3 regions of the Vibrio chagasii genome follow, and region 3 is predicted to be linked to each of the others. Evidence: predicted binding sites of a transcription regulator. Region 3 holds the regulator's gene; each other region holds the start of a gene.

Region 1 (2,279 bases), 1.5 Mb from region 3:
ACCAAGACCACCAGCTAGCATGATTGGCTTGTGGTAACCACGTACTTCTTCACCTGCGTGAGAATTTACTTTCTCTTCGTAAGTACGGAAGTAACCTAGTAGGTTTGGACGACCAAATTCGTTGTTGAATGCCGCGCCACCAAGAGGACCTTCAAGCATGATATCCAATGCAGTAACGATACGGCTTGGCTTACCAAAATCTGTTTCCCAAGGTTGAACAAAGTTCGGGATCTTAAGGTTAGATACAGAGAACGCCACTAGACCTGCTTTTGGCTTACCACCTATACCTGTCGCGCCTTCATCACGGATTTCACCGCCTGAACCTGTCGATGCGCCCGGCCATGGAGAGATAGCCGTTGGGTGGTTGTGCGTTTCAACTTTCATCAAGATGTGTGTTTTCTCTTGGTGGTAGTTGTACTGACGAGTTTCTGGATCTGGGAAGAAGCGACCTACTTCAGAGCCCGTCATAACAGCTGCGTTATCTTTATAAGCAGACAGAACGTTATCAGGGGTCACTTCAAACGTATTCTTAATCATCTTGAACAATGATTTTTCTTGCTTAACGCCGTCGATAGTCCAATCAGCGTTGAAGATCTTGTGACGACAGTGCTCTGAGTTCGCTTGTGCAAACATCATTAGCTCGATATCAGTCGGGTTACGTTCAAGCTTAGTGACAAAGCTTTCAAGTAGGTAATCAATCTCATCTTCTGCAAGTGCAAGACCTAGGGTAACGTTTGCTTCTTCAAGCGCTTTACGACCGCCGGTAAGAAGATCAACTTCCGCATAAGGTGCTGGTTCTGCAACGGTGAACAATGCTGCTGCTGATTCGAAGTCAGTGAAAACCACTTCCATCATACGATCGTGAAGAATCGCTTTCAGCTCAACAAGTTGAAGCTCAGAAAGTTCAGAAGACGTTTCAATGTAGAAAGCCGTACCGCGCTCTAGGCGAGATACTTTCGCTAGGCCACAGTTATGTGCGATATCTGTAGATTTTGAAGACCAAGGAGAAATAGTACCTGGACGAGGTGTAGCAAGCAGCAATAAACCTTCAGGTTCATGCTCTTCAATCGTTGGACCGTAAGTCAGTAGCTTTTCTAGCTTCTCAACTTCAGACGCGTCTAGGTCTGCTGTTAAATCAGCAAAGTGGGCAAACTCAGCGTAAATACCTGTTACAGGTAAGCTTAATTCACGACAAAGCTCTAAAAGCTTGTTAACACGAAACTCAGATAGAGCTGGGGAGCCACGCAAAATTCTCATGTGCTTAGGTCTCTTATGCAGTTGATTAAGGTGATATTGGAATAAATTCAGTGGGTTAAAGGAAAAACCTAACTGTTTTCTTCGAAGCTATTCCCGAAGGTTTAAAAACCTATGCCGATCCCACCTCTTCAATGCGAGCGCATTATAAAGCATTTTTTTTTGTGACGTAACACCAAAAGCAACCGTTTGCGTGATTTTTTTCATGTTTCTGCGCAAATGCCAGTTTTGCTGTATTTATCACCACTTTTACCTCTGTTTAATCAAACCTGCTTTGCCAGCCTTGCGGGGTTTGGTATAAAGGGGCTTCCACTTTTCGAGATTTCATTTTGATGCCTAAATTTTCTCTCATCTTTTCGTCTAAGTTCTTTCTGCTAGTTATCGCTCTGTTTGGGCTAACTGCATGCCAGATTGAATCTGAACCTAAAAGTGTTCTTGAGCAGATACGAGAGCGCGGTGTGCTTCGTGTCGGAACTCTAAATAACCAACTCTCTTATTACATTGGTCCTGATGGCCCAGCTGGTCTCGATTACGAATTAGCTCGTGAGTTTGCACAAGAGCTGGGGGTGAAGCTTGAGGTTAAACCGGCTTACCGTCTATCCGGCCTATTCCCCGCCCTAAAGAAAGGCGAGATCGACCTAATCGCTACAGGGTTAACGCAAAACAACAAACTGACGCGAGCTTATCGTGCAGCGCCTGCTTATTACTACGTAAGCCAACAAGTGGTGTACAAAAAAGGCCAATGGCGTCCAAGAAACCTAGATCAACTGATCAAGTTTGAAAACGAACGCCAGGCTGAATTCATCAAAGCGCAAGCTGAATCAGAAGACGCGTCACCTAACGAGACTCTGACTCCCTCTTTGGTTGTGGTCAAAGACTCACACTTCGAACCAACACTTAAGCAATTACAGAACACGCACGATGACTTCATCTACGATGCAATAGGTAATGCCGACATCAATGACCTGCTAAAAGAAGTATCGACGGGCGAGCGCCTATTTACGGTTGCCGATTCTATCGAACTA
Region 2 (2,279 bases), on a different replicon from region 3:
CTCTGAATCCTGTGGGAATCGGTTAATGGCAACAACAGTAGGCACGCCGTATTGCTTAACGTTGTTGATGTGCCATTTTAGGTTTTCGAAACCAGCAATTAGTGCATCTTGGTCATCACTGAAGATTGAATCTGTTAGTGGATTACCAGGTCTCAAGTCATATAAACCCGAGTTCGCCTTTAACCCACGCAATGTCGCAACAACTACCGCACAGTCGGGCTTCTTATTGGAAGCTTTCGCTTTGATATTGCATGCTTTTTCGAAGCCCATATCAGAACCAAAACCGCCTTCAGTCACCACAAAGTCACTCAGTTTTAGCGCAATCTTATCGGCAATAATTGATGAGTTGCCATGGGCGATGTTTGCGAATGGACCGGCGTGGATTAGGGTTGGAACGCCTTCAAGCGTTTGCATCAATGTCGGCTCAATGGAGTCTTTCATCGTCACTGTCATTGCACCAGCGACACCAAAGTCGTCTGCGGTTAAAGTTAGACCTTGATTATTGTAGGCAAGAACAACCCGACCAATACGTTGACGTAAGTCTTGAAGGTCATCGGCCAGTGCTAAAATAGCCATAAGCTCTGAGGCCGCTGAGATATCAAATCCGTCTTCGCGTTCATAACCGTTGATCGTTTTATCAGATTCGTTTTTACCCACCGTGATCATACGTAATGCGCGATCATTATGATCGAGTACACGTCTCCAAACAATTCTGCTGGAATCGATATCCAAGGCTTTCAAGCCAGAGCGCGCCTCAAAAGCTTCTAAGCCTTCACGTTGTTCGTGATAGAAACGTGCATCGATTGCTGCAGAGGCAAGGTTATGAGCGGCTGTTACGGCGTGAATGTCGCCAGTCAGGTGAAGGTTTAATTCGTCCATAGGCGCAACTTGAGAGTAACCACCGCCAGCAGCACCACCTTTAACACCGAATACTGGGCCCATTGAAGGCTGGCGAATACACGCCATTGCTGATTGGTTAATCTTGGCAAGCCCTTGCGCTAACCCGATGGTCGTTACTGTCTTACCTTCACCGAGTGGTGTGGGCGTAATCGCAGTCACAACAACCAGTTTTCCGTCAGGTTTCTCTGATAAGCGTTCAAGTGATTTGAGATACACCTTCGATTTATATTGCCCTAATGGCTGGTGTTCATTGTTTTGTAGGCCAGCGTGCTTGGCAACCTCACTGATGTTTTTAAGGGGAGTAGAGCGACAAATATCGATATCAGACTGCATATTTGATCCTTATATCAGAACCGAAAGGTGGTACGTAAACGTTTGCGTGGCGATGATACTGTATAAATTTGCTAAGTAAAGGCAAACCACAGGAATTATGTGCTGGAAGATAACAGATTTGAAGAGTCATTGCGCGAGATCAAATCTTCAATGAGCAAAATATTCGATTTGATTTTGCATTAAGTCCACACATTTACGCTGAATACAAAAAGGGCTGCATATCGCAGCCCTTTAAGATAGGAAAGGTAACTCACGTAATAAGTAACGTGGATTAACGATCCCAGTATGTTTCTTCTAAGCTATCTTCGCGTTCTGGTAATGCGCGAGAAAGGCGAGGAGAGTGCTGTGTTAATACTTCGTAACTTACGCGGTTTGCGTACTTACAAATTTGAGACAGTGAAGAGTACGTTAGACACGCGTGCTCGTGTTTCTCTGAGTTTGGTACGTTAACGAAGTGGTAGCTGTTTGCTGCCATGTCGTGTAACAGAGCTGAAAGTGCGCCATCACCAGCACCGTTAGTGTTCTTAATCTCTAATGGACCACCAAGGTATGGGCCAATGTGAGAGTACACTTTTACCGGGTTTTCACAGTCTTGTTTGCGCATTGCACGGCTGAATTCGTACTTGTTGAACTCAGGGATATGACCTGGCAATAGTGGAAGCGTAGTTTCGCGTTTGGCTAGCTCGTCTGTGTAACCTGCCATGTAAAGGCCGATTGGACCAGCAGTACACAGTACTAGGTCAACCCACTCTAGAGCTTTGTTCGCTGCAAGAAGTGGATCTTTTTCGCCTGTTAACGCTTCACCTTCGTCTTCATTCATCGCAACGATGGTCACGTTCTCCTTCAGGTATTCTTGCCACCATTCCGCATTACCTTCGATCACGTATTTTGTACCAAGCGTAAGAACAACTGGCACGTTATGCGCTTTTGCATACTCAATCGCTTTTTGTACCGCTTTTGGCATTGGATCTTCAGGGTTACCACGCATTAGGTATGAAGACACGACAAGCGCTGATGCTTTCTCGAAGACTTTCTCAGGAATGCTT
Region 3 (2,279 bases):
CTCGAACTGTTTTGTTGTGCCTTTGTCTGCTCGTATGTGCAACTGGTCATTAACAACCAGAGCAAACATAGTGTCATCAGCAAAAAGACCGAATCCACCAAACATTGAGCGTGACTTTATTTTTCCTAGGGGCTCAAATAACTTCATTGAGTCCTTTAGTATCGGTTTATCCATGTTATTTATCTCGGTGTATTTGAACTACGCCACCAAATAAGCAGGTCCGAGAGATTAGCAAAATGTTGCAATTACATTGTCAATAAGCCGTAAATTACTAAATTATTAGTAGTTACTGCATTTTGCCATCGGTAACCCCGCTACCATACCAACGAGTGGTTTAGGCCGGAAGCTTTGCGTCTCACCTTTTCAAGTGATTTGCCCTGTGCGTGACTGATTGAATAGAATAAAGTTTTTGTTGAATGAGGCTCACACTTGTTATTTCAAAGTGTGATGTTGCTTCAATTAATGATCTTTATCATATGAAACTAGGTTTATTTTAGTTGCTGATAAAAAAAACGCACCCAAAGGTGCGCTTGATGAAAATAAACTCAATTTATCAGTTAATTTAACGTTTTAACTGTACTACGTTCAACAATTTCTGGGTGCATTTCGAAGACGCGTTTTTCATGGTCTTTGTCTTTAATACGCTCAAGCAGAATTTCGAAGGCGTTCTTACCGACACGGCGCTTCGGTTGGTGAACGGTAGTCAATGGTGGAGAGAAGTACTCAGCCAGTTCGATGTTATCGTAGCCAATGATAGAGATATCTTCAGGGATACAGATGCCTTTCTGCTGTAGGCGGCTCATCAAGCCTAGTGCCATGGTATCGTTGAAACAGAATACAGCTGTCGGGCGATCTTCCATCTCAACAATTTTGTCAGCGGCTAGAACGGCAGTATCACACTCAAAGTTACCTTCGATGATCATGTCGTCATTTGCAGTAATGTTAGCTTCTTCCAAAGCGCGCTTGTAACCAGCGATACGCTCCACACACGCCGCTTTGTCTAAGTGGCCACTTAAACAAGCAATCTTTGAGTGACCGCGGTCGATTAGGTATTTAGTCGCTAGGTAGCCACCTTCTTCAGAGTTATCGATGATCTTATCTGCTTGAGAACTCTCCGGGCCCCAGTCCATGACTACTTTAGGGATGTCAGCGTGACGGTCTAACATCTCTCTCAGTTCTTCAGTTAGGTCTGAACACATAACCAAGATGCCATCTACACGTTTCTCTGCAAGCATTCGAATGTAGTCACGTTGCTTCTCATAGATACCACCCGTGTTACACAGGATCAAAGTGTAACCTTGACGGTAGCAGTAGCTCTCAACACCATCGATAACTTCTGAGAAGAATAGGTTGGTTGATTGAGTCACTAGCATGCCGATGGTTCGTGTTGAATTACACTTCAAACTACGAGCAACAGCACTTGGTGCATAGTTTAATTCGTCTACCGCTTTATTTACTTTTTCTTGAGTCGCTTCTGCAACAAAGCGTGTTTTGTTGATTACGTGAGAAACGGTTGTGGTTGATACGCCTGCTAAGCGAGCGACATCTTTTATAGTGGCCATGGTTTTATCCTATTAGAAGCTACTTTCCCCAAAGTACGGAGTGAAGTAGCCGTTAAGCTACCTAACTAAGAGCTTAAATTTGTAGGGCTCTTTGGGTACTAAAGTGTTAAAAAACAAAAAACCGCTAGTGAGCGGCTTGTTTTAACACCGAAATGCTCTGAACTTAATAAGCATAGCATTTCGTGAATGTTTCATATTTTATCGTTTGCGGTCACAATTCTAGACTGACTAGAAAATACTCGCAATACAATTCACCCAGAAATCCGGGTGAATTGTCACATTCTACGGAATTTATTTACCTAGTCATCAGTTAAGCTTATTCACCAGCTAAATATTGAGCATCTAATTGACAGAAAGCCATTAGCAGAGAAGATACAGCAGCGTAGAAACCGAATTCATCAACATCGTGACACTTAACGTTGAATTTCGGGATCCAAGTTAATAGCTGTTGCTCGATAAATTGTTGCTGAACTTCGAACGATTTTTCTAGTACTTCTTCTGATTCTGTTTCATTAGAACGAATGATTAGGTTACCTAAGAAGTCGAGTTCGATAGCGATGTGGTCTGCTGGTTCTTTTAGATCTTGGTTAACCACTAGGTTGTGCTTAGCCATGATCTCTTCCATCTCTTTCGCTGGTATATCGTTTAATAGGCCAGTTTCACCGATGTACATTGAAGCATAAGGAAGGGCGCCATGCTTATCTGTCTTTAGGAAAA

Evidence for each region. The regulator PurR, encoded in region 3, represses purine synthesis genes. The targets are predictions, from matches to a motif close to TNANGNAAACGTTTNCNTNA.
Region 1: purL (phosphoribosylformylglycinamidine synthase) is a predicted target of PurR. The motif match lies at 1,432-1,451, and genes of this name have one in related genera.
Region 2: OCV52_RS17055 (formate--tetrahydrofolate ligase) is a predicted target of PurR. The motif match lies at 1,264-1,283, and genes of this name have one in related genera.

The regions. Positions count from the first base shown of each region.
Region 1 is NZ_AP025465.1:751,762-754,040, reverse strand. Features, by position in the region: gene purL (phosphoribosylformylglycinamidine synthase) at 1-1,257, opposite strand, end outside; gene mltF (membrane-bound lytic murein transglycosylase MltF) at 1,587-2,279, shown strand, end outside.
Region 2 is NZ_AP025466.1:257,794-260,072, reverse strand. Features, by position in the region: gene OCV52_RS17055 (formate--tetrahydrofolate ligase) at 1-1,233, opposite strand, end outside; gene OCV52_RS17050 (inosine/guanosine kinase) at 1,505-2,279, opposite strand, start outside.
Region 3 is NZ_AP025465.1:2,221,111-2,223,389, reverse strand. Features, by position in the region: gene OCV52_RS10145 (TfoX/Sxy family DNA transformation protein) at 1-174, opposite strand, end outside; cyclic di-GMP riboswitch class I at 302-387, opposite strand; gene purR (HTH-type transcriptional repressor PurR) at 558-1,562, opposite strand; gene torD (molecular chaperone TorD) at 1,879-2,279, opposite strand, start outside.